Linked DNA regions of Rubripirellula tenax. The protein of the gene in region 1 interacts with the protein of each later gene in a pairwise test. Links are inferred from orthologs where the notes say so. Each region holds a gene or a part of one and is shown in the gene's direction. Other genes may lie near its edges.

The links.
Region 2: the proteins of def (region 1) and Poly51_RS10675 interact in binary tests that used the Escherichia coli proteins (3 or more experiments, as listed by UniProt). The link is inferred for Rubripirellula tenax from one-to-one orthologs.

What each region holds. Positions count from the first base shown.
Region 1 is NZ_SJPW01000006.1:207,823-223,695, forward strand. What follows is about bases 7,046-10,034. They hold def (peptide deformylase), read left to right. Parts: upstream 7,046-8,242; coding sequence 8,243-8,827; downstream 8,828-10,034. Other genes in these bases: Poly51_RS21695 (ATP-grasp domain-containing protein), read right to left, coding at 7,046-7,097; mch (methenyltetrahydromethanopterin cyclohydrolase), read right to left, coding at 7,094-8,041; fmt (methionyl-tRNA formyltransferase), read left to right, coding at 8,945-9,916. Outside these bases: Poly51_RS21665 (hypothetical protein), read right to left, coding at 617-829; Poly51_RS21670 (D-2-hydroxyacid dehydrogenase), read right to left, coding at 826-1,809; Poly51_RS21675 (GIY-YIG nuclease family protein), read left to right, coding at 1,965-2,825; Poly51_RS21680 (DUF6688 family protein), read left to right, coding at 2,825-3,916; Poly51_RS21685 (3-hydroxyacyl-ACP dehydratase FabZ family protein), read left to right, coding at 3,993-4,511; Poly51_RS21690 (fatty acid CoA ligase family protein), read right to left, coding at 4,498-6,183; more of Poly51_RS21695, read right to left, coding at 6,183-7,045; Poly51_RS21720 (hypothetical protein), read left to right, coding at 10,306-10,824; Poly51_RS21725 (hypothetical protein), read left to right, coding at 10,888-11,850; Poly51_RS31625 (CHAT domain-containing protein), read right to left, coding at 11,869-13,314; Poly51_RS21735 (hypothetical protein), read right to left, coding at 14,329-14,532; Poly51_RS21740 (hypothetical protein), read right to left, coding at 14,583-15,873. UniProt on the Escherichia coli protein: Removes the formyl group from the N-terminal Met of newly synthesized proteins. Requires at least a dipeptide for an efficient rate of reaction. N-terminal L-methionine is a prerequisite for activity but the enzyme has broad specificity at other positions.
Region 2 is NZ_SJPW01000002.1:1,318,311-1,334,172, forward strand. The notes cover bases 5,278-8,255. They hold Poly51_RS10675 (aspartate-semialdehyde dehydrogenase), read left to right. Parts: upstream 5,278-6,248; coding sequence 6,249-7,262; downstream 7,263-8,255. Other genes in these bases: Poly51_RS10670 (formylglycine-generating enzyme family protein), read left to right, coding at 5,278-6,192; truA (tRNA pseudouridine(38-40) synthase TruA), read left to right, coding at 7,284-8,075. In the rest of the region: Poly51_RS10655 (glucuronate isomerase), read right to left, coding at 1-1,466; Poly51_RS10660 (S1C family serine protease), read left to right, coding at 1,792-3,237; Poly51_RS10665 (O-antigen ligase family protein), read left to right, coding at 3,595-4,839; more of Poly51_RS10670, read left to right, coding at 4,942-5,277; Poly51_RS10685 (serine/threonine protein kinase), read left to right, coding at 8,342-9,862; Poly51_RS10690 (FHA domain-containing protein), read left to right, coding at 10,007-10,945; Poly51_RS10695 (lipopolysaccharide biosynthesis protein), read left to right, coding at 11,060-12,406; Poly51_RS10700 (glycosyltransferase family 4 protein), read left to right, coding at 12,403-13,623; Poly51_RS10705 (glycosyltransferase), read left to right, coding at 13,620-14,774; Poly51_RS10710 (NYN domain-containing protein), read left to right, coding at 14,790-15,347; Poly51_RS10715 (prolyl oligopeptidase family serine peptidase), read left to right, coding at 15,415-15,862.

The sequences.
Region 1 (15,873 bases):
CTTGCGGTCGCTTTGGTCGCTTGTAGCTCGGTCAACGCTAGCGCGTTTGGCCTGTTTGATAAACTTTGTGGCAACAGCTGTGACAGCTGCTGCGACGTTGAACCCGCTTGCGGTTGTGAAATCGCTGCTCCAGTTTGCGGCTGCGAAGTCGTCGAACCTTGCTGTGATTCCGGTTGCGGCCCCAAGATGGGTTTGTTGAAGAAGCTGTTCAGCCGTAACAACAGCTGCTGCGATAGCGGTTGCTCGTTCGAGCCGGCTTGCGGCTGTGAAATCGCAGCACCAGTCTGCGGTTGTGAAATGGTTGATCCTTGCTGCGATGCACGCCCAGCGTGTGGCAGCAAAGTGAAGGGTCTTCTGTCGCGCTTGTTCAGCCGTGGCAACAGCTGCTGTGACAGCGGTTGCTCGATCGAGCCAGCTTGTGGTTGCGAAATTGCAGCTCCTTGCGGATGCTCGGCTGAACCAGCTTGCGGTGCAGAACCCAGCTGTGGTTGTGGCTTCTAATTCTTTTTCGGTTGCAACTGACGCTCGAATGAGTTGCTGACAGCGTTCAACTGCGATCCAAAAGAAGTTAAAAAACGAAAAATCCTCGGCAGCCTTCGGGTTGCCGAGGATTTTTTCATGGCGACGGATGTTGCCAATTCGCCGTCGCTTTGTTCGCGGTCAGTTTCAAGCCGACGCTTTGGTAGGTGCGATTGAATTGGTCGACGAAGTCACTCGCTCGCGAGATCGGCAGTCGGACTGGTCCGGTGCATCGGTCTTGGCTGGCCAGAACCGCATCGCATCTTGAATCGCCAATACGGTTACTGCTGCTGATCGGCGGTAGCGTCATTGCAGGTTCCCGCGGTAGACAACCGACGGATGCGGAAATCCTAGCTTCTTGTCAACTCGGTTGTACGGTTCTTGCCCCGACAGATAACGGCGCAAGTTGATGCACGCCAAATCCGTCGAATCATCCACGCGTCGGGATGATTGTGCGCCGACGTGCGGCGTGATGATCACCTTGGCGTCATCCCACAAAAGACTGGTTTCGGCCAACGGTTCGACTTCGGTCACGTCCAGTCCGGCGCCGGCCAAGTGCCCCGAAGCGAGCGCTTCCACCAGCGCGGATTCCACCACGATCGATCCGCGGGCAACATTGATCAAATAGCTGCCCGGCCGCATCTTGGCGATTCGCGCCCGATCGAAAAGCCCTAGCGTTTCTGCAAACAACGGCAACGTCAAAATGACGATATCGCTTTCTGAAAGCAACAGATCCAATTTGTCGGCGGGCCACAAGTGTTCTACTTCTTTGGGAGCGTCGACCGGGTAGTAGTCCGTGGCAATCATTCGGACGTCCCATGGCGCCAACATTTTCACCAGCATTCGGCCATTTCCACCCATTCCGACAATGCCCACGGTTTTTCCTCGTAAATCATCTGTGGGCAGACGAACGAACTCCCGTTTGGATTCGGCGCGAAAAAAGAGTGGCAGCTGTCGCAACAAGCCCAGCAGCAGCGCAAACGTTTGCTCTGCCACTTGTGGCGCAAACAGGCCCGATGCGCTGCTGACAACGATGTCTGATTCGATCACGCCGGGTACCAAGCAATGGTCGAGCCCCGCGGCCGAGGACTGGATCCACCGCAATCGTCCGGCCTCCAACACGCGATCCCAATCCACGGGCACCTTCGCATGGCCGATGAAAACTTCTGCCGTTGGCAGAAGTTCGTCGACTCGTTCTTGGCCCGCATTGACGATTTCTGCATCGGGCGCGGCGGCTTGGATCTGGGCGATGTGTTTATCGTTGACCGGGTAACAAAGGACGATGCGCATGTCAGTGGCGTCGGCTAAACTGGATAGTGAAAACAGGGGCGAAACGAAGGAATCGATTTCGTGCCGCCGGAAGCGGGATGATAGAAATGTAGCGACCGTCACGTGAATCGCGAAGACTGCCATCCCGGCCAAGATTGCAAACCAAGGGATCATCAATGTTTCGCTGGATCATTACTGTGTGTGCCGTTTTCCTGGTTTGTCCAGCATGGGCGGTTGATTCCGCGTTTTCACCTGATGATATCATCGCGGCAGTCACCGAAGCGGGGGATGGTTTCAGCACCGACGAGATCCTGGTGCGAGATCGGCTGAGGACGACATTCCTTGAGGTGATCGCGCGGCGAGTCGGACACACACTGACCGATGACGAGCAGCGCGATGTGATGCTGGCGATGCTGAAGTTTCGCAAGGCCGGAAAACTGGATGTTTCCGCGACGCATCGAAGTCCGCCGGCGCCGGATGACGTCGCGCCAGTCGCCGAAATCGCCGTTCGCGTGGTGACCGACCGGCACCGGGTCAGCAGCGATACGGTGTTGGCCGATCCCGCCCTGCGATCCGAATTGCAGTCCGAAGCGGTGCTGATTCGTCCGGGTATCGACGCCGACGATGTGCGCAAATCGGTATTGTCTCTTCGCAAGAAACGCGCGCTGAAGCCCGAATTGGTACTGCAAGTCGCTGATTGGGGCCGGACCATCGAAACCGTCTCGCTGTCCGATTTGAAACAGCAGTTAGAGGCCGGCGGTGTATCGACGGGACCGGGCGTGTACCTGTTTCGAAGCGAACGGGGGTACCTATACGTCGGCGAAGCGTCGAACCTAGCTGCTCGATTGACCGAACACGTCGGCGGCAGCGATCGAGTTTCGCTAGCCCAATACTTGGCGGGCGAAGACGGCGATGACGTGACGGTTGAGATGCACATCTTTCCGTCGGATTCACCGGCTCGTCGCGTCACAGTTCGACGCGCTTACGAAAGCGAGCTGATCCGCAGTCGTGACCCCAAGTTCAATGTGCGCCCCTGATGGATGAAATCGAAACTCCTGCGTCTTCCTCTACTTCGGCTCCGTCGGTCCAGCTTCGCGTGAAGTTCTTTTTGACGGGCGTGATCTACCCGTTGTTCGCTATCCTGTTGTCCTTTGATGGCCCAGCGGTCGTCGGAACTGTCTGGCAATCGGGTGAATGGGGCGACTACGCGGCGATGCTGATGACGTGGCCCGGGTTCGGGCCATTCTTACCGTTTGTCGGACTCTGCATGGTTGCGTTGTCCGCTTACGTTTTTCGTCCCGCTCTCAGTGAATCCGTGTATGTTCGCTTTGGAGTTTACGTCGGTGTCGTGATTGCATTGCAGTTTTTAGTCATCACGACTGTCATGTCCGGGCTGTTTACGTTTGTGTTCGCTGTCGTGGTGCTTCCCGTACAAGCGGCGATCATTTACGGACTGGGGATCGTCGTCAGTCGCATGGGGCGATTTACGATCCGTCACCTCCTGATTTTGACCGCAGCGGTGGCTGTCTTGATCGCGATCGTACGTTGGTTGCAAATCAGTCAAGAAGTCTATCTTGTCAGCGTTGCCGGTTTTTGCGTTGCTGCGTCGGCTCCGGTGCTTTGCTTGGTTACGTTTGTGCGTGCGGCGAAGCGAATGTTCCGCCAAGGGGCGGTGTCGGGTATTCATCCGATCGTTCGGTTCTGTGTTCCCTGGGCTTGGTTCGTCGCTTGGTTTTTCAGTTGGAAGTTGGCGATCGACATCATGTTCGACGAATACGCGAAACTGCCAACGTCTCCGAACTGCTATGTTTGCAGTGCAGCCGCCCACGGGCATGCGGTGTTAGTCCGATCGGTGCCACGAACTGGCGACCGCGTCCTCGTCAACGAACAGATGCAACAACTGAAGTTTTTGGAGTTCGCGATGGAGGCTGGGTTCCCCCGGTTTCATCGATTGGTTCGCAGGATCTACGACCGATTCGGTCCCCCGATCGCCCAAAGATGCAAACGCCATATCTGGTTGGCCGATGCCAGTTTTGTTGTGTTTTGGCCGCTGCAGTGCATCTCGCGTGCCGTCGCTTTTCTGACTCGTGTACCGCAAAGTCGGATCAAGCGGCTCTACATTAACTAGCCGCTAAGGCCCGAAGCATCAAAAGATTGACGTGCTGCTACGATCCTTAAAAATCCACCCTCGCAATTCAGAAACCATGACCTACCACCAGCATCAATTTGATCGCGTCGAAGACTATCTGCACCATCGCAGTCCCTATCTGCTGGTAAAGGCAATTGAATCCATCGCCCCGACGGAGATCGTCACCCGTGCGTCGGTGGACGCAGACGCATTTTTCATCACAGGACATTTTCCCGGCGCACCCATACTGCCGGGTGCGATGATGCAAGAAATGACGACCCAGTCTGCCGGAATCCTGATCGCGGCAAAGTACAACCCGATGCAGGACTACAACACACATGATCCGTTTTTTAACGAGTACGCACTGGGCGTGCTCGTCAAAATCAAAAACGCTCGATACAGAGGATTCGCGAGACCGGGCGACGATCTAAAAATCACAATCACTTTGAAAGAAGTCATTGGCGATACTTTTGATTTCGCCGGATCAATCGAGGTGTTGGGAAAAGTCGTTTTGAGGAATGCGTTTCAGTTGACGAACATTCCGTCCAAAGTCCTGCAGGGGCAGGCGTCGGCGGCAACGATTAACGAATCGTAGAAAGTTCTTCCGCCAATCGTTCACGGAAGATCTTACTGTTGTGGCGAATGTCCACCGGCAGAGGTTCATCACGGATGATGATTTCGTCGATTCGGCGCGTTAGCGGGTTGCGGGAGGCCAATTCGCGGAGTTCGGCTTCTAAGGACGATTTCTCTGGTGCATTGATTGGCTTGGATTCGGCGTGGAGTTCCACCATCATCACGGGCGTTTGATTCGGTCGCACGCCGCGACCGACCAACGCGGATCGGTAAACCGATGGGTGGGCGTTGAAAATCGCTTCACACTGGATCGTGAAAAGTGTACGTTTTCCCATTGTGACGCGGTGAGCCTTGCGTCCACAAAACCAAAAGCGATCGCGGTCGTCCAAATAGCCGACGTCGCCCATGCGATGCCAAATGCGCTCGCCGTCGGCGACTTTGTGCATCGCGTTTTGATCCGCTCGGACGACATACTGGGTCGTCACCATCGGGCCGGCAACCATCAATTCGCCAATCTTGCCCCGCGGCAACTCTTTCGTTTGCCAAATGTCCGCGATCGGACCGTCGTCGATTTCGATAACGCGCCAAGTAACGCCTTCGAACCGCGTTCCCACGCATACGCCCTTCCCTTTCGCACTCGCTGGGCCCGTCTCGGCAATGATCTCACGTGATTCGATCGATGCGATGGGAAGCGCTTCGGTCGCACCGTAGGGTGTGACGATGTTGGCGTCTGGATCGATCAACCGACGCAGTTTTTCGAGCGTTGCAGCAGGCACCGGCGCGCCTGCGGACAGGACGCGGCGTAGCGTTGGAAACGGGCGCTCGATCCGGTTGGCATCCGCCCAGCGAACGACGGTATTCCAAAGGGCTGGCGAACCGAATGCTTGGTCGACTTCCCATTGGTTGGCGGCTTCGACCAGCCGCTGGGGATCGACGTCCGCGGGCCGGGTCGGATCCATGTCAGGGATGATCGTGGTCACTCCCATCACGGCGTCGAACAAGCCGAACAGGGGAAAGCAGGCCAAGTCGCGCGAACCACGATGGATGTCGTAGCGCTGGCGAATTCGGTCGATTTGCGAATGGAAGGTGTTGTGCGTGTAAAGGACTCCCTTGGGCGGCCCGGTGCTGCCGGTGGTGAAGATCACAGCCGCTTGATCGGCGCGTTCGACTTTTGGAAGCTGTGTCGAATCGGCGACGGAACTGCCCATCGATTTGATTTGTCCGAGCGTTTTGCCGCCCCACAAATATCTTCGTCCAACGGTCACGTTCCATTTTGCATCGGGGAACTTGCGTCGCAGTACCGTCCGAATCGCTTGTGCCTTGGGGATGCCGATGAAGCCGTCGGGTTTCGCTTCTTCTAAGCAACGGACCAGGTGCTTGCGACCCATTCCGGGGTCGACCAAGACGACAACGACGCCGGCCTTCAACAGAGCAAACGTCAGTTCGATGAATTGAGCACCGAACGGGACCAGCATCGCGACACGCATGCCTGGGCGAATTCCCCAAGCGATCAAACCGCGCGCGATCGATTCGCTCGATTGGTCCAGGTCGCCAAACGTTGTCAGTGCGTAAGACCTTTGACCATCGGGTTGCGGCGGTCCGTTGGGCTGGGCGATCGCAATCGCGCCCGGCATCAATGATGCGACGATTCGAAGCCGGGCTGCGACGTTCCCGTCGCTGGGTTGGCTGGCCATCACGCCGCCTCGCGACGTCGGGCGGATTCGCGGCACAGCAGGCCGACCACGCGATCGGCGATATTCACGTCGGTCACTTGTTGAGCACCCTTCCAACCTGGGATTCCATTGACTTCGACGACACACGGCGGGCCATCCACTCGGTCGAGCAAATCAACCGATGCGAACTCGAGTCCAATCGAGCGGCAAACGTTGATCGCCAAATCAATCAAATCACGCGACAATGTGATCGTTTCGCACGTTCCACCACCAGCGACGTTGGTCCGAAAATCGATGCTATTGGTTCGTCGGAACCCAAACACTTCGTCTCCGATCACCAAGCACCGTGTATCGCGGCCACCCGGCGCGACGAATTCTTGAACGTAGGCGACCGCGCCCAGCGACTCGAGCGTTGCGAACGAGTACCACGCCAATTCTCGATCCTGGATCCGCATGACGCCCCGCCCTTCCCCGCCAAAAATTGGCTTGACGACACAATCGCGGCCAAGTGCGTCAAACGCTTCCATCGCTTCCCGCCGCGATTGAACCACGCGCGTAGCTGGCACCGGATAACCCAACGAGGCGACATGCGCGAGTGTGGCGAACTTGTCGATCGCAATCTCCAAAGCTCGCGGCGGGTTGACGATTGCGACGGACGGGTGTGACGCGGCCAACGCGTGCAGCGTCGACAACCGAAACGTGATCGTTTCCAATGTCCCCGTCGGCATCGTCCGAGTCAGAATCGCATCGAAGTCGGTCAACGCACCCGCGTCGCAGCGCATCATCGAACGGCCGCCCGAATCGATCGAAGCAGCCAGCGTCGGGTACGTCCCCAACGACAACTCGCACCCTCGCGAATGCGCGGCGTTTCGAATTTGATCAGCGTGCCAGCCTTCGCCGCCGCCCAAGAACAACAGTCGGTCGTCGTTGCTCATGCCAGAAACGACCGCCGAAGTACATCCGATTGAATCTCGCCGTGCGACCAAGTGCGACCAGAACGTAGGTTGTGAATCGTGACGACGGCGGGGCTGAACAACATTGGGTCGACTTTGTAGAAGTCGTATTCGTAACCTTTGAAAATCTCGGCAAAGGGTCGGCCGTGATCTTTCGACGATTGGCTAGGCACTTTGTCTGCGACTGCTGCGATCGCGTCATCATCGGTATCAACCCACAACACTACTTCGGCGCCGTAAAGCATCGCGTCGTTGGTTCGGCCGATCCCGCCAACGGTGTCGCCCGGCTTTGCGGGCGGAGGAAGCGGAGCCAAGCCGGTGGCCGAGACGATTGACGTGACGTCGAACTTCAATTCGTGCAATTTGTGCATGGCCGTTTCGACGCTGCGCGCGACGACTTGAATCGAGCCCGCGATCGAAGTGCTAGGCGCCACCGCTAAATGCACCTGAGCCGCGTCGACGCCACACTGCCCGGCGATCATCGCGATCGCCGATTCGGTCGGCAGCTTGTCCGATTCGACGACACCGACGACTCGATCGCCGGTTTCAGAAAGACTCAGTTCCTTTAGGGTTGCTTCGCGGCCGCGGAACATCCGCATCGGTCCGCTCCCCATTGCGAAGTAGTCATCCGTTTGCACGGGCCAACCCGCATACTGTGCTCCCAAACACGCTCGCAGCGGGTCATCGGTGCGAACGTACACCGAATTGGAAACCGCGTATCGATTCGCATCGGCCGGATGCAACGAGACGCTCGCTCGGTCCCCCAAGCACAATCGCGCCAGCACGATTCCGGCGGCGATCGAACCGGGGGTTTCGACACCGGCATCCAGAACGTGACCGCCGCCGATCGAAGCAACCCGGCACTTGATGTCATCGGCGTGAGCGAGAGAATCAGAAAAAAGACGATGGGCGAGTTCGTTGAGCATCTGGTTTTCAATGGAAAAGGCGAGTGACTTTCACCGCCAAATGGTCGTGCAAACCGGCGTGTATGTCTAGAACCGGTCGGGCCAGACTGGTGACCCGTTTTGCCGCGTCTACCCAAGCGGGCCTTGATCGATCATCCTAAGGGGAATCCGTCGCAACACTGCCATTAATATAGTAACGCAACCAATTTCGCCCGATTCGCCATGCAACTGAGCATCATCCCGTACCCGCATCCGACGCTTCGGGTTCGCAGCAAACCGATCCGTCGCGTCGACCAGCAGTTGCGAGACATTGTCGACCAAATGTTGGATTTGATGTACCAAACCAATGGTGTCGGATTGGCGGCCAATCAAGTCGATCTTCCCATTCGATTGTTTGTTGCCAACCCCTCGGGTGAACGAGGCGAGGGCGAAGAGCTGGTGATGATTAACCCTGAATTGCAACGTCCCAAGGGGAACGAGACGTCTCAGGAAGGATGCTTGAGTCTGCCGGGATTGTACGGGCAAGTGAAACGGCCGAAGTCGATTCGGGTCAGTGCGTTTGATCTACAGGGCAATCCGATCGAGCGGAATGTCGACGGCTTCTTGGCTCGGATTCTGCAGCATGAAAACGATCACCTAGACGGCGTGATGTTTTTTGATCGCATGAGCGAAGAGTCGCGACGTGATCTTGACGATGGCATCGCAGAACTAGAAACCGATTTTCGTTCCAAGCAACAATCCGGTGGCATTCCGCCCGATGAAGAATTGATTGCGAGGCTTTCGGAATGGTACGAAAAATACACGTAGGGCCATCCTAGAAACAAGTGTCGGACCCCTTTTGCCGGGAACCGGCCCTTCGGGTGCTTCGCACAAAAGGGGTCCGACACTTGTTTTCTGCTCATTCCTTAGGTCGAATCAGAAACTGTGACTGAATCTAAACGTCTTGTATTGATGGGGACGGGACCCTTTGCCGTGCCCGCCTTCGAAGCACTGCGCTTGGCGGGGCACGAAATCGCGTTGGTGGTCACCAAGCCGATGCCGCCCGTCAAAAGCCGCAAGGGTCCGCCGCCGTCCCCGGTACGATCATGGGCCGAGTCACATTCACTGCCCGTTTTTGATCCAGACACTATCAACGACCCTGCGGCGATCACACGCGTCGCCGACCTGCAACCGTGGTTGTTGGTCGTTTGCGATTACGGGCACATCCTGAAACCCGATGCACTTGCAACCGCAACCATCGGCGGCATCAATCTGCACGGATCCCTTTTGCCGGCATATCGCGGCGCCGCGCCGGTCCAGTGGTCGCTCCTAAACGGCGACGCTGAAACGGGAGTGTCGGTCATTCACATGACTCCGCGGCTCGATGGCGGCCCGATCATCGCAACGTCCTCCACCCCGATTCGTGACGACGAGACGTCGGGCGATTTGGAAGAACGGCTCTCGCAGTTGGGCGTCGCAGCAACCATGGATGCCGTGGCTCGATTGATCCAGTGGGACCAGACAACACCGATCGGCGAGATCCAAGATGCGGCGAGAATCACCAAGGCCCCGCGACTGTCCAAAGCCGACGGCGATATCGATTGGGGGCGTTCGGCCCGCGAGATCGATTGTCACATCCGGGGAATGCAACCCTGGCCCGTCGCCTTCACGCATGTTTTGGTCGACCCCGAGAAACCGCCGATCCGTTTGGCCATCAAGGAAATATCGATCACTGAAACTGACAGCAGCGATCGTTCGCCGGGCGAAATCCTTGCGGGTGAAGGTTTCTGTGTGGCGACGGGTGACCGCGTGATCGAGATCAAGCGGTTGCAGCCTGCGGGAAAACGCGAGATGCCAGCCGGCGACTTTCTGCGCGGCCATTCGCCGCCCGAAGGTTCTCGATTGTTCTCGCCTTGAATCGGTTTGGCGGAATATGCGATGCTTGGGCGACGATGAGTACACCGCATTTCGACGCTAGCAGCGATCCCAATCCGGATTCAAACCGATTCGGCTCGACGCCTCGTGAGACGAGGCCGTTTTTGGGTATTCAATTCAAATGTTGCCGTACCTACGGGCGAATCTACCGCAACAATAGCAACAACGCTTATGTCGGAAACTGTCCGATTTGCGCGGCAAGAGTCTCGGTCCCGATCGGCAGTGGCGGTTCGAGTTCACGTTTTTTCTCCGCTGGTTGAATCTCTCGACTTTGCGTCGCCAGACCGGCAGACGGACTTCCGCCACCTCATTTCGTTTTGGTACGGTGAACTGATCAGGGTGATGTGCCCCGGTTTCACGCGGAAAGTTTCATGATTGGTGAATACAAAGTCAATCGATCGAGTCGCCATTGCCATGCGTTGAAGCGACCGCTTCGCGAGGGCGAATGGTACTACTCCGTCATCAGCGAGTCGGGCGATGATTACGTTCGCCACGACTATTCCGCCGAAGCGTGGAAGGGGCCACCGGACGGTTCGATCGGCTGGTGGAAGAAACAGATGCCGAAATCGGACCAGCGAAAAATGGTGCTGGCGCCGCCCGAGGTGTTGATTGATCTGCTTCGACAAATGGATCAGTTTCCCGAAAAAGCGCAGAGTCGCTATTTGTTGGCATTGATGCTGATGCGGCGACGATTGCTACGCCCCGCGGCCGCCACCGAAACCGATCCGCCCGCGGAAAACCACATGCGCGTGGAAGTGGTCGCTGATGGCTCGGCGATCGACGTCGAGAAATGCAACATCTCGAAAAGCGAATCTGAAACGCTGCGAAACGAATTGAACGAGTTGCTTTACTGTGAAGTGACACCCGACGAAGACGACGAGCCCGTCTAGGTCGATCACGGCACTAAATCGACAACGACGGCCACTTTTACCTTTACATCAGGAAACGCAAGGATGCGATTTTTCGGCACGATCGCGATGGGATTCGTCCTATTCGTTTCTGGTGGGGCGACGTGTGCTCGTCGGCCTTCGACGATCCCTTATCCGCCACCGCCGGTCGTGTTCAACGAAACGCCAACGATCCAGCAAGTCGTCGAGGTCGTCAATCGAACGTCCGCGGTCACCCAGCTTTCAACGAATTCGGCGTCCGTCGAAATGCTGAGCATGCCGGGGTTGCCGACGCTTAACGCGACGATGAATCTGCAACGCGATAAGAATTTTCGATTGCGGGCAAGCATTCCAATCCTGTTGGGGATGGGAATGGACATGGGCAGCAATAACGAGACGTTCTGGTTTGAAGTTCCCGAGAACATGACCAAGACGCTGTACTATGCCAATCACAACCAATACCAACAACAGCTCGATCGCGCGATCCTGCCGGTGGACCCGACATGGATCATGGACGCATTGGGGCTAGCGCAAATCGATCCGGCGACCGTGATCGCAGGTCCGTTGACTCTTCCGGACGGGAAGCTACAGGTTCGTACGACGGTTGCGACGGCGGCCGGCAACTACAGTCGCGACTTGTTTATCGAAAAGAACGCCGGCTATGTGACCGATCAATTTCTCTACAACCCGTCGGGGCGATTGGTTGCACAGAGCCAAGCATCGGGGCACCGGTACTATGAACAACAACAGTGTGCGCTGCCGCATCGCGTCGATCTGAACCTTGTACCTGCCTCGGGCCCTGCGCTGACCATGCGGATCAGCATCAGCGACTACACCGTCAATCAATTGCTAAGCGGCGACCCGAATCTGTTTGTGATGCCAACATCGGCAACGAACTCTGTCGATCTGACAACATTGTCGGGGGCCCCGATGATCAGCGCGGTGCCTTCGCCCGGTCCACAAGCCTATACCGCCGACGCGTCCACGGCGTATCCGATTCGCGGAACGACGTCGTCGACGTTGCGTTAGGTTGATTCCAGTAGAATACTAACGCCCGCCTATCGTGAACCCCGCCCAAAAATATGGGTGGGCGGCGCCGTTGCGTGATCGACGCGATTCGATGCGTTTGATCTGCGCACGTCGGAGCGCTTCGTCTTTCGCCGTGCCTTCGGCGACCTCCGCGAAAAAGTCGCTCATCAATTTTGCCGTGTCAAAGTCGGGGATCTGCCAAAGGGTTGCGACTACCGATCCGGCGCCGGCGATCCGAAACGACCGCGCTAGACCGGCCACGCCGTTGCCATCTTCGACCCGCCCGATTCCCGTCTCGCACGCACTCAAAACCACTAGCTCTGTGCCACGAAGATCGATGTCCGTGATCTCTGTGCCTGTCAGCACGCCGTCGTCACCTGCGATGGACGATCGAGCGTCGTTGCAGCCGGACAGCAGAAGTCCGCATCGTTCCAACGGATCAAACCCTTTCGTTTCATCGTTAACGAAAAAGCCGTGAGTGGCGAACACCACGACGGGCGGCGAAACCATTTTCTTGGCGATGCTTTCCAAAGCATATCGACCACGGTATTGGACAGGTGCTCGCTGGAACCATCGTTCCAGACTTGGCAATATCGCGGCTGATTCGATTGCCGTTCCCGGCAGCGGCGCGGCTCGCAAGCGATCACGGTCCAGAGCCAGGCTTCGTTGATCCGAACCGGATGGCGGCGCGGCGCGAAAAACGGCTTCGTAAGCCGCACGTTTCTCGGCAATCGGTTGGTCGAAATTTGGGTTGGAGAAGACAGTCGGCGGCGTAGCAACCGCGTGTGATCGTCGTTTCGGTGCCGCTAATTCTCGACCACTTGAAAACAATGTGGTTGCATACTGCTGGACAAGAAGCTCTGAATCATCGTTCGTTAGCGCCGCCCAGGGCAGTAGCCGCAACGAACCATCGGGACTGAGTCGCAATCGTTTGACGCTATCGTCCAAACGGGTTTGAATCGGTTGCCAGACTGCTTTTGAGATGCTTGCGATCAGCGTGTTCATCGCTTCAGTGGCCGCCATTTCGCCGACCTGAGTGACGTCGCCTGCCGCACCTCCCGAATTGCCGATCGATTGCCGAAACTCTTCAACCATCTTGTCGATTGCTTTTGCGTCCCCCAGATCGACGCGTTGGATCGCACCGAATTTCGGCATAATCCAGGCGACGTAGCGGGGGTCCCCCAAACGTTCGGAGTATTTCGTCGCGTGGTAATGGATCATGTCTTGTCGAGCGATGTCGATCCACACGGATCCGTCGTCCAGCGATGCTCGCAGTTCGTTGATCGTCGTCCATCGGGGGGCTTCGGTAGCGATTCCACGCTTCGCATTCACAAAGGCTTCGGTCGCGATGCCTTTCCCATTAGCGAGCCAAACGGTCGTTGCTTCTCGCACGGCTGCGTCGTCGGGGAACTCATTGGCAAGCGACAGCGCGGTGAACAACGTCCACTGATACGTCGCCTTCATGAACTTTTGTTGCTCGTTGTTGGACAACTGAGGCAGCACTCGCCAAGCCGCTGAGTTTGCCAATCGACGACAGGAATCGAGTTGTCGGATTGCCTCGCGCGAGTCTGCGGCCGCGCCTTCCACCAATCCTAGGAAAGCACGTGCACCGGCAGCATCGCCCAGGCGGCTGTCGTCAAACGACTCGTACGAACGCGCAGCCGACGTCAACAACTCTCTGGCTTTATCCAATCGACCAGTTTCCAGCATCAGTCCGCCAAGGTTGTGGCGAGCGAGCGCAACAGCGACGTGGTCGTCGCCATAGAGTTTGGTCTTCCTGTCCAGTGCATCGGTCAAAAGCGGCTCGGCTCGATCGGCATCTCCAATTTCGGAATGCAAGTGGCCCAAGTTCCCCGCCACGGTCAAGGTTACGGGATGGTCGTCGCCGACGGTGGCGCGCAAGACGGACAATGCGGCTTCGTATTGGTCACGCGCTTTATCGTACTTTCCTCGTAAGACATAGAGCTTTCCCAGGTTCTTTCGCGACGTGGCCGTTTCAAAATGTTCGGATCCGAAAATGGATTGAGTCATTTTCAGGGCGTCGGTCAGCATCGTTTCGGCGGATTCCATTTCGCCAAGAGCCAACAAAATCTGTCCCAGGTTGTTGATGGCGACAGCCGTTCGCTCGCTCCGCTGCCCGAAGTTGCGGCGCATCAGGTCGAGCGACTTCTTGGCGTATTGCTTTGCTTTCGGATAGTCGCCCGTTTCCGAAAGCAGGTCGGCATAGTTGCTGTACGCTTCCGCCTTGTCGGTGCTCGATTCGTCGCCAAGCCTCTCGAGAATTTGAATCGCTTGTTGGTAGTTGTCCGATGCCGCTTCGTATTTGCCTTGCAAGCGATCGATCGAACCGAGTGTGTTGATCGCCGCGGCAGTGACGGCGTGCTGTCGACCAAGTCGCGACTGGCTGATACGAACTGCATCGGCGGCCTGTTGCCTGGCCTCGTCGTAATCGCCCGCCGTCCGAAGGAGTGCCGCTCGTTAAACGTGCATTCGAACAACGTCCGGGTTGCCTTCGCCCATCAGCCTCTCGGCCATCGGAATCAACTTCGCAGCGGTCGACGCTGCGGCTTTGTGTTGTCCCGACTGCACTTCCCTCATGAAGGTCTGCATGGACTGCTGCATCGCCGTGATCGCCGCTGCATCCTGGGCGGAGGTTGTCGCCGATAGCAACATTCCCAGCATGGAAACAATGACAGCGCAGTGTCGTAACCTTCTAGAATCCATCAGTCCCATCATGGTTTGTAGTAAACGACTGTTGCGGACATGATCGGCGTCGGGTCGGCATGGAAGGATAATGTTCGGACGGCGGACGCCATCCGATCGCCGTCGACAACGAGACCGCGATTCGCGTCGGCTAACAGCTTGGCCTTCAGGGCACCGAAGCTGCTGGAGGGTTGTTCGGGAAGCGTTGACGACTCTACCAAATCAGCTTCACGCGCGTCCTCGTCCAATTCCAACGTTGGCGCCTTTCCTTCGGCAAAGACGGTGATCGAGATGGTTCCCACATCGCTGCCATAGTCGATTTCACGTTGCCCGGATTCAACGCGACTGAGCACCCGGAAACGCTCGATCTCGGTATCCGAAACCTGGAAGCCTCGTATCGTCGTTGTTTCGCTCGGTTGCACAAGGATCCATTTTCGACACTCTGCGTCGGGAAGCTGTTGTTTGTTCAGCGTATTTTGGCCGTTGACTTTCAAGGCCACTTTATAGCGTTTGGACGTGGTGTCTTTCGTAAAATTGATCTCGACGCGTTGACCCGCATTCGGCTCGGGAATCATTGCCAGCCCGTCTCTCACGTCGATCGCGACGGGGACGCTGTCATAAAGAATTTGCATCCGCACGGGTGAAGACGGATCCAAGGCTGGGTGCGTCGACGAGTCGTTCTTGCGAATGGACGTCGCTGATGCGAGTGCCGTTGCCGATGCGGAATCGGCGTCGTTGGGATCAACGTCGGTAGGAAGATCATCCGGTGGCACGTTCGCGTTGTTCGTGACCACTTTTCCGCCATCGAAGGCACCTCGCGTCGAAAAACTCTCGCCCAATTCACTGATCAGATTCGTTGTCACGGCGGCCACGTGGTCACTGCCGATGCTTTCCAGATCGTCGCTATTCTTCGCGAAAATCAAAAGCGACAACGTCAGTCGCCGCAGATCGCTGCTGACTTCGGCAATGCCGGTTACCAATGCGTCTGGGCGAACGGATTGATTGCCCCACATTGTGGGATAGTCAGCGGCAAGCAGCTTTGTTCTCCCGCCGGCTGACATGTGATCGGCGCCGTCGATGGTCGATGCCGTTGCCGAGGCATCGTCGATCAACGTGATCGGATCGACCGGATCATTGGCCATCACCAATGCGACCTCGAATCGACGAGCGAGAAGCGTATTGATCGTGCCGACGCTATCTGAAAAGGACCGCCCATCCTTGACGACCAGAAACTTCAGCACGCCCAAAGAACCGATGTCATTCGCTTTGCAGTAGACGACGGTTTCTTTTGCGGCCCGGTGCAGGCACGTTGCCAGGTCA
Region 2 (15,862 bases), on another replicon or contig:
GCTGCTGCTGCTGCTGCTGCGGCGGCGGCTGCTTTGGAACCCCAGTCCATTGCGACCGTTTCCGAGCCCGGCTCGTCGTCCAGACCCGCCGCCGAATCATCCGCCCAAGTGTCAGCCAAGGGATCGACGCGAACGGCCGAGGCCGTTGGTTCATCCGGATCGGTCGTCGATGCAGTCGTTCGCCGCGGGAAGATCTCGTCGACATTGTCGCGCAGGACACGCCGCCCCAATTCGATCGCACGTTCTTCGGACCAGCCGCACTTGTGAACGAAGTGGTCGGCCAAAATGTCCGACAAGACGTTTCGGTACATGTCAAACTTGGGCCACACAAATTCCAACTTGTATGCGTCGCTGTAGTAGCCGATTTGTTTCGTTTGCGGCACGGCTTCCAAACGCGCCGCAGTATCGCGGGCGATGAACGACGGCGTGTTGCTGTACCACCAGTGCCCGTTCGTGATGACGTTGGGAAAGATCCACGCGTAGCTGACCAATTCTTGATTGGTGACGCTGGCCAAGACCGAGATCGGAAACTTGACACCGGGAAACGCGTTGAAGAGTTCACGATATTGAATCAACGACACGCGGCTGTCGTACAAGTCTTGTCCCTGATAGACACCGCCGGCGTAGACGCCACGATTGACGCCGATCATCAAATCGAAAGGCAACCCGAATTCGTCGCACAGCTCGGCCAACGTCCAAAAGATTCGCCGTGACAATGATTGCTTGTGAGCATCGTCTGCTAGCAGGCCTCGTTTAAGCACTTGGTCCAGCGCGGTCGACGCACGCCCGTCGCTGACCCTAGTCGGCTCGAACGATGGTGGCAGCGAAATGGCGCAAGCGCGAGCTCCACGACCGACAAAGTGTTCGAAACGTTGCCGCAGCGACGCTCTTAACGACGACAGCGACCCGTCCAATTCGATGCCCGAGCAGCCAGCCAATCGCTGGCGGACTTCCGGTTTAGCCAAATGGAACACCAAGTCGTCGGTGCGAAGGCAAGGGATGTAAGTGTCCGTATCGAAGCCGGCTAAATCGTCGTCAAAATCATTGGTCAAAAAGACGGCTTCGACGTTGCTTTGATCCAAGACGATTTGGGCCCACTCGGCCGACGCCATTTGCGACTCGGCCGTTTCGTAAAGGGACTCCCAATTCGACGCGTCAATGCGATCACCGTCGAACCCGAAAAACATGCGACAGATCTCAACTAACCATCGATACTGCGCCGTATTCTCCAGCGGCGACAAATTCTCGACCAAGCGGCGAACCAGTTCCCGTGGCTGGATGCCGGGTTCTTCGATTTGATCCTTCGGCATCCCGGCCGAATGGGCCAATTCGGTGTAATAGTGGTAGCCCAGCAGGTCCGCCAACGTTGTGGACCCGGCCGCGTGGGGGTTGATGTGCGTATGGGGATCGATCAAGCGGATCGAGGCAATGGCTTCGTAGATGGATTCGCGTGCAGAGTCAGACATGGGCAAACGGGCCGTCATCGACGAGAGAAATGAAAGAGGCGGATGTGTGCGAACCGACGCTCATCTGCCCACCGGGACACGGGTCGAACGGGAGACAGGCACGATTGTTACGATACGACCGTTAAGATAGTCGGTCTGGCGCCGCGATTCACCTTCAGCCCGACCTGGAACAGCCGAAATTTAGTCCCCCGCGAAGGGGTTGTGACGCCCAGCAACGGCAATCCTTACTTCATTTACATGGAATTTGCTTGCCCCTTTCCTAGTCGCCTGCGCTACAATGGGCCAATCGTCTAGTCCGTGCCCATTCAGGGAGTCGCCGAAGATCATGATGAATGATCCCACGTCAACCAATCGCAAGCGTACGGCGGAAGGTTCGCTTCGGCCCGTTGGCGACGATCGGCTAGAAATGCCGTCGATACCAATGGAAGAACCGACGGCCGAACCGTACGAGATCACGTTGCGGCGGATCGATGTTGGCACGCATCGAATCGAGCATGCCGTCGTCAAGCCACCGATCGACGGGGCAATGGACGCACCGGTGATGCCGCAACAGCCGATCGTCGAAACCGAACTGCAAGCGTCAACAACGGTCACCCCGTCGAAACCAGCTCGATCGACCAAACGCAGATCACGACGTCCCGACCCACTGATGCAAAGCTTGATGCTGTTGGCGACGATGTCGGCGATGCTGTTGGCGGCTCGATTCGTCGTTCCGCAAATTGTGGAAGAGGTTCGCTACGCATGGCAACGCGGCAACCTGAGGGCCGAGCACGAAATGGCTACCGTGGGGCTGAAAAACGTATCGCTCGACACCCTTAGCGACGCCTATCAAATGGTCAACGCTGCGGTCGGTCCGAGCGTCGTTCATATCGATGTCCAGCGGCGGACTCCGATCAACGATGCCGGCATCTCGGCTTTACTTTCCAACCGTTCAATGCCTGCGTCGGACCAGGGAAGCGGCGTGGTCGTGGATGCCGACGGATACCTGTTGACCAATCGGCATGTGATCGCCGACGGGGAAGACATCACCGTCACGTTGAGCGATGGCCGGCGAGTGACGGCCGTCGTTTTGGGCACTGACCCGTTGACCGACTTGGCGTTGTTGAAGGTCGCGACGAATCGTTTGATCCCGATTGCTTGGGGCGATAGCGATCGCTGCAAAGTCGGTTCACCCGTCTGGGCCGTCGGCAGCCCTTTCGGCCTGGATCGAACGGTGACATTTGGCATCCTCAGCGGCAAACACCGAATGGTGCGTGCTAGCACTCAGTATCAAGACTTCATGCAAAGCGATGTGGCCGTCAATCCCGGCAACAGCGGTGGACCGCTGGTCGACGCCCGCGGCGCATTGGTCGGCATCAACACGGCCATCGTGGGTGATACCTACCAAGGCGTCAGTTTCTCGATCCCCAGCAATGTTGTTCGCCAAGTCTATGATCGCTTGAAGGCGTTCGGAAAAGTCGAACGAGGATTCTTAGGCGTCATGCTGGACGAAGTTCCGGATGACCGTTTGATGGGCAATGATGCCCGGATGCGAGGCGCCTTGGTGACACAACCGCCGGTGCCGGCCTCGCCGGCTTCCGCGGCCGGGCTGATCGAAGGCGACGTCATCCTGAGTGTTGACGGTCAAAAGGCCCGCGACAAGACGCACTTGATGCAACTGATCGGCCAGTCCAGTTCGGGCCAGCAAGTCGATTTGCAGATTCATCGGGACGGCGAATCGAAGGATTTGTCGGTCGTACTGGGAATCCGCCCCGAAGCGATCGTCCACTAGATCGTATGGTGCGATTCTGGTTTGTCGGTTGCGTCCGAAAGTGTGGACGAGCGCGCCGCGATCGTTTTACCTGTCAATCTTCGCTGGGTCGGTCGCATCGAATGACCACCAGAAAGCATTGGGTCCGAAGGTCGTATTTTGACGGCATGAAACAGGTTTCGCGTGCGATCTAGCGGACTTTGATAGGAATTGTGGCCCATCGAACTAAGCTGGGGGCTTCGCGGATTTGCCGTGAACGATTGAATCAAAGAACCCCTCTTCACGTCCCAACCATCGCTCATGGACGCCTCAGTCACTTCTTTCCCGCACCGAACATTGACTGCGCGGCGGGCCACCGATGCCGAGTCGCTCGTGAGTATGCCGACGCTTTGTTTTGCGGTGATCGGCTTGGCGACGCTCTTCAATACGATCGACATCAACGCGAGCTTCGAAAGCACGGAAGACCACGTCGGCGTCGATTGGCCGGTCATGGTGAAGCTGGCAATCGCCGCGATCGCCGGTTTCGTGGGCGCCAGTGGTCTAGCTTTCAGCGCCCGCGTTCGGCGCAGCTTGCTAACGCTTCCCGGTTTCGTCTTGATCGCTCTGTCATCCGTCTTTGTTGTGACGTCGGCGTTTGCCTATGACGAAGTCGCAACGGTGTCCCGGATCGCTGCGTTGATCAACGTCGCCTACCTGCTGTTCGTACCGACCGCGTTGGCCGCATTGGGCCTACGTCGTCTGTTGATCGCCTGTTTGATCGGGATGGTGGCGAACCTGTTGATCAATTGGGGACTGTACCTAGGGGTACCCCAGGTAGGCGTATTCGAAGAAGAACTTGGCAACCAAACGTTTATCAATCGGATGGGCGGCCTGGGACACCCCAACGCGATCGCTCGGATCGGGGTCCTGACGGTGCTGATCAGCATGGCAATGCTGCGCGACGATTCGCGAAAAAACAAACGCGCCGTTCTTATCGCCTTGATCGTGCTGGGGATCATGACCGCGATCTCCACGTTCAGCCGCAGCGCCTTCGTGGCCGGATGTGCCGGTGCCATGTTCTTGATGGTCGACCGCTTGCTGACGCGAGGTGGCGTTCTTCTTGGGCTTGCGATGGCGGCGGTGATTGCGGTCGGCGTGATTGGCGTCGAACTGACCAGCGGTGGAGCATTCGAGGGCGACTCGATCGCCCTGGTCGTGACCAAGACCGGCGAGGTCGAAGAGCTGACGTCAGCCACCGGGAGGACCGAGATTTGGGCCGAAGCGATCCGATTGATTGCCGAACGGCCATTGATCGGATGGGGGCTCAACAGTGCTCCCAAATTGATGCAGAATTTTTCGATGCACACGCACAACCTGCTACTCCACGCGACGTTTTCGGGTGGAGTGATGGCCGGGCTGTTGACCGTTTTGCTATTGGGCTGGAACCTGTTTTCGGGGCTTTCCAGCACGCTGGCGATCACCCGCGCGATTTCCGCCTACGTTTTGGTTTCCTGTATCTTCGAGGACACGGTGCTTGACACATTTGCCTCCCCGTCGACACTGCTGTGGTTCGTCGTTTTGCTGTATCCGGCGATCATACTGTCGTCGAAGGGGCCTGGGGACGACGCCCAGGCCGTCGAATAAATCGATTCGGCGACGTATACTGCTGTGACATAGCCGCGGACCCGGGCGTCCAGACGCCGGGGCCTGCGTTCTTGAAGTTTGAACTCTCTAGAGATTTATTTGATGCGATTGAGCAACCCTTCCACATCGACTCGTCGACGTGTCTTGTCGTCCGCGATCACGTCTTCCGTGATCGCCGCTATCGCAATCGCTATTTCGGCGACGCCCGTCTTAGCTGAAGCCCCCGCAACCACCGCAGTGGCGGCTCAAGACACCCTCGGAATTTCGGCGACTCAGCCCGAATCGGGGCCATCGGTCAAAGTCGACGGCGGATATATGGTGCCTTACACGTCCACCATTCCCGGAACCGACGTGACCATCGAAATGGTGCCCGTTCCCGGCGGCAAATTCTTGATGGGAAGCCCCGACGACGAAGCCGACCGTGGTGACGACGAAGGCCCTCAAGTCGACGTCATTGTTGACCCGATGTGGGTCGCAAAGACCGAAACGACTTGGGCTCAATTCAAGGAGTTCATGCGTTTGTATGCGATCTTCAAAAGCTTTGAAGCTTCCGGCCAGCGCCCCGTCAACGACGACAATCGAGTCGACGCGATCACGGCGCCGACTGAACTGTATGAACCGAGCTACACATTCGAGTACGGCGAAGATCCGGCACAACCCGCCGTCACGATGACCCTCTATTCAGCCCAACAATTCACCAAGTGGCTCAGCCGCGTGACGGGAATCCAATACCGTTTGCCGACCGAAGCCGAATGGGAGTACGCAGCTCGCGCCGGTTCAACCACCCCGTATAGCTGGGGTGACGACGAGGGCGCAATCGATGACTACGCGTGGTACTTCGACAACGCCGATTCAGGCCAAATGCCCGTCGGCACCAAGAAGCCCAACGCTTTCGGTTTGCACGACATGCACGGCAACGTTGCCGAGTTGACGGTCAACATGCACACTGAAACTTATGACGAATACAAATCGCAAGAACCCATCAACGCGACCGATGTTTTGAAATGGGGCACCGAGTCAGCATCGGGCGTTGTCGCCCGCGGTGGAAGCTGGGAAAGCGACGCCGAACAGGTCCGCAGTGCTGCAAGAATCTTCAGCGACGATGAAGCTTGGAAGGAAGAAGACCCGAACTTCCCCCGAAGCCCTTGGTGGTTCACCAGCGATCCCGCACGCGGTGTAGGCTTTCGATTGTTCCGAGGTTATACGCCGATCCCGGCTGATAAAGTGACGAACTTCTATGAAGCCGTTGCCGAAGAAGTGATCAGCGATGTCGAATCGCGAGTCCAAGGCGGACGCGGCGGATACGGCTTGGTCGATCCAACGCTGCCCGACGCAATCAGAGATATGAAGTAGTCCGATCCGTAGAATTCCCTGTTACCTAAAACCTGTAACCTAAAACCTATTCCACCGTGTACGAAACCATTGCCCTGGTCGGCGCTACTGGCGCCGTTGGACGAATCGTTCTTGACCAAATCGTCTCGCGAAAATTGCCTTACAAGCGATTGAAGCTTTTGGCGTCCGAGCGTTCGGTCGGCAAAGAAGTTCGCGTCGGCGATCAAACGATCAAGGTCGAACTGCTTGAACCCGATGCGTTCAAGAACGTCGATTTGGTCATCGGCAGCACGCCCGACGAAGTGGCGGCCGAGTTCGCGCCCTGGGCGGTCGCCGCCGGTGCTGTCGTCGTCGACGAAAGCGGTTTTTGGCGAATGGATGCGAAGGTTCCGTTAGTCATCCCCGAAGTGAATCCCGACGCGGTGGATCATCACAGCGGGATCATTGCCAGTCCCAACTGCAGCACGACTCAGATGGTCGTCGCACTTGCGCCGCTGCACAAAGCCGCTCGTGTCAAACGAGTCATCGTCAGCACGTATCAAGCGACCAGCGGTGCGGGACTGGCCGGCAACGAAGAACTTCGCGACAGCATTCGTGATTCGTTGGCGGGCAAGACTCATCCGCCAAAAACGTTCGCGCACCCCATCGCTTTCAACCTGATCCCCCAGATCGGATCGGAGAAGCAAGACGGTTACACCAGCGAAGAAATGAAAATGGTGTACGAGACGCGCAAGATCCTCGGCGACGATGATATCCAAGTGTGTCCGACGTGCGTTCGCGTCCCCGTCTTGATCGGACACAGCGAGTCGATTCTGGTCGAAACCGAACGGCCGTTGACCGTGATGGAAGCCACCGAATTGTTCCGTGGCGCCGATGGCGTGACCGTCGTCGATGATTTGGCGGCCAAGCAGTATCCGATGCCGCTGGATTGCGACGGCAAGGATGATGTCTTTGTCGGTCGAATTCGTCATGACATCAGCGGATCGGGTGGAATCGCGTTCTGGTGCGTCAGCGATAACCTGCGCAAAGGCGCGGCGACCAACGCGGTACAAATCGCCGAGTTGTTGATGCGTAAAGCCGCCGCGGTCTAACGGAAGCAAACGAACTTACTCGTGCCCGGCACCTTCAAGCTGACCGTCGCCTACGACGGTACCGATTTCGCCGGCTGGCAAGTTCAATCCAATACCCGCAAGCGAACCATCCAGGGTGCGCTGCAGCGGGCGGTTAAGAAAGTGACCGGCGACGATGCAATTGTCACCGGCAGCGGCCGAACCGACGCCGGCGTTCACGCGATCGCGCAAGTCGCCAGCGTTCGCATTCCCCAGTGGCGGCATCCCGCCAAGACCCTGATACGCGCGATCAATGTGCGATTGCCCGACACGATCTCCGTGATTGATGCGGAAGACGCCGCCGATGATTTTCATCCGATCCGCGATGCAGTCGGCAAACGCTATCGATATCAGCTGCAAATTGGGGGCATGCGTGACGCGTTCGACCATCGATATCGATGGCACCATCACATGCAACTGGATCTGGATGCGATGCGCGACGCAGCCACGCGGATCGTCGGCAAAAAGGACTTCGCCAGCTTCCAAGGCGCCGGCTCGGTTCGCAAGACGACCACGCGAGACGTTCGCGCGTGCGATATTTTCATTCAAGATACGACGAACGAAGATCGACAACATATCGCCATTGAAGTCGAAGCAGATGGGTTTCTTTACAACATGGTCCGTAACATCGTCGGGTCACTGGTCAGCGTGGGAATCGGCCGACGCGAACCGCAGTGGATCGACGAAGTGATTGCGGCCAAGGATCGAACCAAGGCCGCGCAAACCGCACCGGCGCACGGACTGTTTTTGATTCGAGTCGACTACCCGCAGCCCGACGAGGTCGGCACGGCCTGAAAACGGGAACGTTCCAGACCACAAGACTGTTGTCCAATCGCACCGTTTAAGTGAACGGTACCGCCGTTGGACGCCGATCTACGGGTGATTTGGCTAATGTGAAGCGTTGCTCGCAAAATGCTCACGGAATCTTCATCGAATCAACTGGCCCTCGACGCGTATGCTATGCGAAAGAGTGGAGGCGGTCTAATTCGGTTCCACTTGTTTCGGTCGCTCGAGAACGACCGGAACTCGTCGGCGGTTACGACGATCGATAGAAAATTCCAATGCATACAACGCCCGTGCCCAGTTCCGAAGCTTCGCCGCCGCCTCAGCCAATTTTGGACGAGGCGACTCGTTCATTCGTCAAGCGATCCATGGCCGCTGGCTTGGTTGATGTGAATGACTTGAAGAAGGTCGTCGTTTCGTTGATGGCAGACGATTCTGTTTTCACGCCCGCGAGACTGGCCGAAGGTTTGATCGGTGCGGGAATCCTGACGAAATGGCAAGCGACGAAATTGCTGGCCGGCAAAAGCAAAGGGTTCTACCTTGGCAGCTACCGTCTGCTTCGGCCGTTGGGTCGCGGCGGCATGGGAATGGTGTATCTGGGCGAGCACCATGTTATGAAGCGTTTGATGGCGCTGAAAATTCTGCCGCTGGACGCCAATGCCGACCCGCGACGGATCAAGCGATTCGAAGAGGAAGCGAAAGCATCGGCACAATTGGATCACCCCAACATTATGCGTGCCTACGACTTTGCCCAAGCCGGAGGCAAGCGGTATATCGTGATGGAGTATGTCGACGGCATCGATCTGCACCAAGCCATCGTGCGAGACGGAACCATGTCAGTCGCCCAAGCGATGAACGCTTTGGCTCAAGCGGCGGCGGGACTGGCGCACGCTCACGAACGTGGTATCATCCATCGCGACATCAAACCGTCGAATTTGATGCTGCGGACCGATGGGGTGATCAAAGTCAGCGACTTGGGTCTGGCGCGAATCGGGTGGGCCGGTGGAGACGCCGAGAGTCGTCGCTTGATGGGAACCGCCGACTTCGTTGCTCCCGAGCAAGCCATCAACAGCCAATCAGTCGACGCCCGCGCGGACATCTATTCGCTGGGGTGCTCGTTATATTACTTGCTGACCGGTCGCACCCCGTTCGATGGCACAACCGTATCGCAGCGATTGGCAAAGCACCAAACAGCGCCGGTTCCCAATGTTTGTCAAATGCGAAGTGATTGCCCGCCTGCGGTTGCCGACCTGCTTCAACGGATGATGGCCAAACGCCCCGAAGACCGCCCGCATTCGGCGGTCGATTTGATCGCCCAACTAAAACGACTCGGCGCGATCGCTGGCGAAGGCGTCGCGAACACGTTGCGTCACGTCGCTCCCGTCGGCGACACCGCCGTTGACGACGTTACGTATCAAGCCACCATCGACGACAGTTCGCTTTCGGCTGACGGTGAAGTGGAGATTGCGGTGGAAGCGACAGAGTTCGATTTCAGTTCCTTGCCGCCCGTCGATCTGGGGACGGCGATGCCAGGTCGCCCAGTTCAGCTTGGCAACACGGCCCGTCCGGCAAACGCGTTGAAACCGAGGGCTCAAGCCCCATCGAATCCGACGGTCGCCGCCACCGGCAACCAACAACTGCTGTTGGGTATCGGATTGACCGTTGCCGTTTTGGCACTGATCACCGTCGTGGGAATGGGTGTGGCATCCATGTCGAAGCCGCTTCCGAAAACTCAACCCAAAATCAAAGCTACCGAAGACGGTAAAGGTGGCTCGATCGTGTTTGTCGAAAAAGGCTAAGTACACTTTTACTCGGATATCAACCAACACCAAGGGGTTTCAACATCGCTCGACGCGATGGCTTGGTTGAAGCCCAATACTGTTTTTTTCTAAGGAGATGCGTTCACGCATCGCGATCCATTGATTCGGCCAGCAGCCCCCGACATGACATCCGCTCGATTGATCCTGTTAACGGGAAGCCTCGCCGGAATTGAGGCGCCGTTGATGCACGGTTACTACATGATCGGCCGTCACGCCGAGTGCCAGATTCGCCCCAAGAGTCGCTCGGTCAGCCGACGGCATTCGTTGATTCATTGCCATGACAACGGCGTGCGACTGATGGATCTTGGCAGCACCAGTGGCACTCACGTCAACGAAGAACCGATCGAACATAAGACCTGGTTCGACCTGAAAGAGAACGATGTCGTCCGTTTCGGGAAGGTCACCTTTCGCGTCCGCCTGGCCTCGGAAGCCGCGACAGGCGACAAGTTGATGGCCATCGACCGACGCGCGAGCGGGCGATCACTGGTCACGTCGCGGGTGTCACCACCACCGGCACCCAATCATCGGCCGACGACCCACGATTCAAAGCGGTCACCCGAGGGCCAACCTTTGGCATCGCCGCAACTGCGACAAACCATGGTAAGCGGCGCCGCATGGGAGACCTTCGACATCGCCGGGTTCTTGGAATCGCAAGACGACCAAGACCGCGAGGAACGCTACAGCCAAATCCGATCCAAGAACGCGGCTCTGGTCGAAAGGGAAAACCGACACGACCAAGGGCTCGACGACAGCAAAATCGATCACAACGACATCGACGACGAACCAGCAGCCGGTGCGGTCGCGTTGATCGAATCAGGATCCACGACGATTCGGAGCGACCGACCGACCAAGATGCGGCTCGGAAAAACGGTCGCGCCGAAATCGGCCTCGCCCCTCCGTGTACTGGGCTGGCCTAGCGGATTGCTCACTTCGGCTGATTCGGGAACATTGAAGCTCGCTGCGGCCATGCTGGCCACCGTTACGATCCTGGGGCTAGCTAGCTGGAAGCTCTATCAGTTCTCATCTGGGCCTGAAGTTCGCGTGATCGACCAAATCGACTGAGTTCCCAAGCGGGTCGAGATTCGATTCGATCGTCGAATTTTCAATCGATTTCGACGGTTTCCAGGCCACCGGGTTTAGCGGGGTATTGAACCCCAACTATACTCAGCCCCTACGATGAAGCTTGAATCCACCCTCACCGAACCCGACACGCCGACGGCCCCGCCGCCGCCGGCGTGCGAGGACGTCGCTGCTGATTTAGAATCCGGTTCGGGTCGGGCCAGCGGAACGATCAAGCGGAAAGCACTCCAATTTGCGTCGACCGTTGGATTCGCGTTCGCCATCGTCGGGCTGCAACTGGGCCAGGGCATCTTGTTGGCGCGGTTGCTCGGTCCGGTCGGCCGGGGCGAATATGCTGCGGCCGTTTTGTATGCACAGATGTTTTTGTACGTCGGACTGTTCGGCGGCTTGGAAGTCATTTGCCGCCGCGCCGCCGACGATGAACACGCCGGCGATCGATTTCAATTGCGACGCGCGGCGCTGTGGCTGGGGATCACGACCGGCACCGTCACATCACTGATCACGATCGTTTTGAATCTGGTCGCGTTGCCCGGCGACAAACGCTATTTGATTCCGATCGCTATCCTGTGCTCGCTCAGCATCGTTGGCCAACATGCGATGTTGATCATGACAGCCGTCGATCGCGGCAGCGGCGAGTTTGGAAAATACAACCTGCGCCGATTGATTGCCGCGGCTGCGTTTCCGTTGATGCTGGTCATCGCCGCGATGACGATGCCGATCGATGTCATGACAACGGCAACACTTTTTGTTCTGGCGTCCGTGATTTCGATGGCGGCATGTCTGATCGGTGTTCCCAAACCGTTCCGTGGCGAGTCGGCGCCCAGCGTCAAGACGCTGGTGCGCGAGAGCCGACCGTACGGCTATTCGATGCTGGTGACCGATCTGTTTGAACGCCTCGATTTGTTCATGGTGCTGTGGTTGGCACCATTGATCGAACAAGGCTTTTACGCAGCGATGGTTCCGGCGGTGTATCCGTTGACCGTCATTCCGAACACTTTAGGACTGTTCCTGTTCAATGCAGCTGCCAATCGAGACAGTCGCCTTGTCACACGAGACATCCACCGCATCCTGGGTTCGTCACTTGCCGTGCAAGGTGCGAGCACGATCGCGTTCATGGTGTTGATCGGACCGTTGGTGAAGCTCTTTTACGGCAATGACTTTGAACCAGCGATCCAGTTCGCGATGTGGTTAGCGCCGGCATCGGCGATCAAGGGTGTGCTGCAAGGACTCGACAGCTATTTGAAAGGTCGCGGCAGACCGCTCGCACCCATTCGAGCTCGTTTTTTGGCGATCGCCGTCATGGTCGGATCGACATGGGCGCTGTTCGATACGTATGGAACCCTGTCCATTGCCATGGCAGCACTTGCAGGCCAGGTGGTCTGCCTGATTTGGCTGACCAGCATTGTCTATTCAGATGTCCAGCATCAAGACATTGAGCTATGAAATCAGCCGACCCAATCCCTTCGCCCAAAGACGCACACGTCGTTTTCTTAGTCAACTTCGTTGCACCCAATTTGATTGCGGTATGCCAACAAATTGCGTCGCGTGTTGGGAAGTTCACGGTCCTTTCATCGGTCGCGATGGAATCCAATCGCGATTGGAAAACCGAGTGGGGTGATCTCGACGTACGCGTCCAGAAAACGTGGACCATCACGCGCCACCCCAAGCATCCCGGTGGTTACCAAGAAGTCAATTACATCCACATTCCGCTCGATACGCTCAGCCAGCTTCGTCGATTGAATCCCGATGTGGTCGTGTCACTTGAATTGGGGGCCCGCACGGCTTGGTCAACCTTGTACCGAACCCTGCATCGCCAATGCGTTCACGTGACCACCGTTTATGCGTCGGAGCGCAGCGAAAGTGGTCGCGGGCGCCTCCGTGGCTGGCTTCGGCGCCGACTGCTGCGCCGGGCTCCATGGGTCACGTACAATGGCCCCAGTTGCAAACGTTTGTTGGAATCGTTTGGCGCCGATCCAGACCGGATGTCACCGTGGAACTACGCCGCGGATCCGAACAAGGCGTATCGTGGGCCCTTGACGCCGCGCGGCGATCGATCATCGATTCAATTGTTGACGGTTGGACAACTGAGCGAGCGCAAAGGGATCTTGCCGGCGCTGGAACAACTTTCGAAATGGGCGATCGATCATCCGGAAAATCGATTGCATTGGAATGTGGTGGGCAACGGTCCTCAGTTGGAAACCATCAAGGCCGCAACCTTACCCGAAAACCTGACGATGACCCTGCACGGTCACTGCTGTCCCGACCAAATTGCCGCTCAGTACCGCGACAACGATATGATGCTGTTCCCAACGCTCGCCGATGAATGGGGACTGGTCGTTGACGAGTCGCTGCAATCGGGGTTGCCGGTCATCGGCAGCCTTCACAGTCAGTCGGTCACAACGCTGTTGACCGATGGAATCGAAGGAATGGTCTATGATCCCGAAGTGCCGACATCGTTGGCGGACGCACTGGACCGATTGATGGCGATGTCGGATGAAGCCTATGCTCGAATGCCGTCACAAGCACGCCAGGTCGGCGAGACTCGCACTCCCGAGGCATCTGCCCAACAGTTCGTCGATGCGGTCGCATTTGCGCTCGCCGCCAAACACGTCAACTCAAAGAATGAATCACGTCAACAGCCCGATCCGGTGCAACGATGAGCGTGGCGCCCCGCACAACGACGGACAATCCTTTGCCGCCCGCCGCGACGCCGATGCACGTCGCCGTGTACATGGCCGACCAAAACCCCCATCGCGATCGCAGCCAAGGCATCACGTCGATGACCCGGACGTTGATGGACGAATTTGCCGTTCGCGATGATCTACGTCTGACTCAGATCGTCAGCAGCAGTTCGCATCGGCAAACGCAACCCAACATCCAAACCAGCTCGATTCCGTTTCGTACCGATGGTCGAGCGGGTCGTTTGATCGCCGACGCCATCCATCCTTGGATAGCTCGTCCAGATGTGGATCTGTGGTACTACCCCAAGGGCTACGCGCCGCGATCGGTAAAACCGTATCATCCATCGGTGGGCACGATGCACGACACCATTGTCCAATACTACGCCGACCACTATCCCGATTCGCGAAGCCCGCGTGCGTTTCGATATTGGATCGAGCTGACCAAACGCAGCCTGCAAGAATTTTCGTACGTGCTGACGATCTCGCAACATGCCGCCGGGCAACTGAGAGAGTTTTGCGATCGCTATCAGATCACGCCGCCGCCGATCGAGGTCACCTACGAAGGCAGTTCATGGGAATCGGTCCGCGACGTTCGTTACGAAAAAAATGAATGCGTGACTCACCTGGCGTCGCAAGCGCCCCATAAAGGCACCAATCGATTACTGAAGTTCTGGGAAACGCTCCAATCGCGTGGCCGCGACTTACCACGTTTGGAATTGATCGGTCGCCTGGACAAAGAAGGCGAGCAGATCGCCACCAGACTGCGCAACTTCGTGCAACATCCGCCGCAGCCACTCGAGGATTTACAAACAACGATCGGGCGAGCGCGAGCCTTGTTGTTGCCCAGCGAAATCGAGGGCTTCGGCTTGCCCGCGTTGGAAGCGTATTACGTGGGGACGCCAACGTGTTATGTTCGCGGCACATCCGTCGGCGAAGTCGTCGACGAACGGGGCAGGGCAGGGGAGTTTGATTTGACCGATGTCGACGACTTCGAGCGGTCGTTCGACTGGGCGCTTTCAATCGACGAGCCAACGATCCGATCGATTGGCGACGCGATGTACGATCGTTTTTCAAACAAAGTAATCGCAGAACGCATCGTCGCGGCTTTTCGCCGCGCCGTTTCCGTGTGACCGGGCCACGACATCATGAACACCGAACCACTCGATCGCCACGGGTCGGCATCGCTGTGGTTGTTGGTTGACGGGTACAACGTCCTTGCGCCGACTGCACCGCCACGCAACCCAGGTGCAAACTGGCTGCACCAAGAACGGTTGCTTTTGATCCATCGATTGGCCGAACACCTTGATGCCGAAACTTGCCGGCGGACGTGTGTCGTCTTTGACGCGGCGAACCCGCCCCGCGACCGACCCCATCGTTTTTCGATCAGCGAGATCGAAGTGATCTTTGCCGTAGACTACCCCGAAGCCGATGACTTGATCGAAGAATTGATCGCCGCTCACACATCACCCAAGTCATTGGCCGTCGTGTCCTCCGACGCGAGAGTCCAAACCGCAGCAAAACGCAAAGGATCACTCGCCTTTGAGTCGCAACCATGGCTGGACGACCTGCTTGACGGCCACGTTCACTTGGCCGTGGATCGCTCGCGCCCAGACACATTGCCACATCCAAAAACCAAACCCGACGCGCCGACCGATTCCGACGTCACCGATTGGATGCGCGAGTTCGGATTTGATGCCGACTGAATCGCTCAGTGGGCGAGCGTGGAAATTGTAACGCCAATCAACTCCAAACCTCATCGCGAGTTTCTTCATGTGTAGCCATCGAGCAGCTCAAGCCATGATTCTGATGGCGTTGCTTTGCGGGTTTTCCTTTGCTTCCGCCGCGATGGCGGACGGCCCCCCACCAACACCACGCACGATCAATGATCGATTGACGGTTCGTTGGACGGATGATGATCATTGTTGGTTTTCGCGAGAAACGTCGGACGGTGACAAGGAAATCGTTCGCGTCGACGCTGCATCGGGAACGATGACCATCGAGTCGGCTGCTGATCTGGAAGCATCCCCGAAGGTTCCTCTTGGCTTCCAGGGCGGCCCCGCACCCCATTCGGGGCCATCGGACGACGAAACTGAAATCGAGTTCGTCAATCGAACCGAGCAACCCGTTCAAATGTTTTGGATCAGCACCAGCGGCGAGCGGATTGCTTACGCGAAAATTGCAGCGGGGAAGACGCATCGCCAACACACCTACGCTGGGC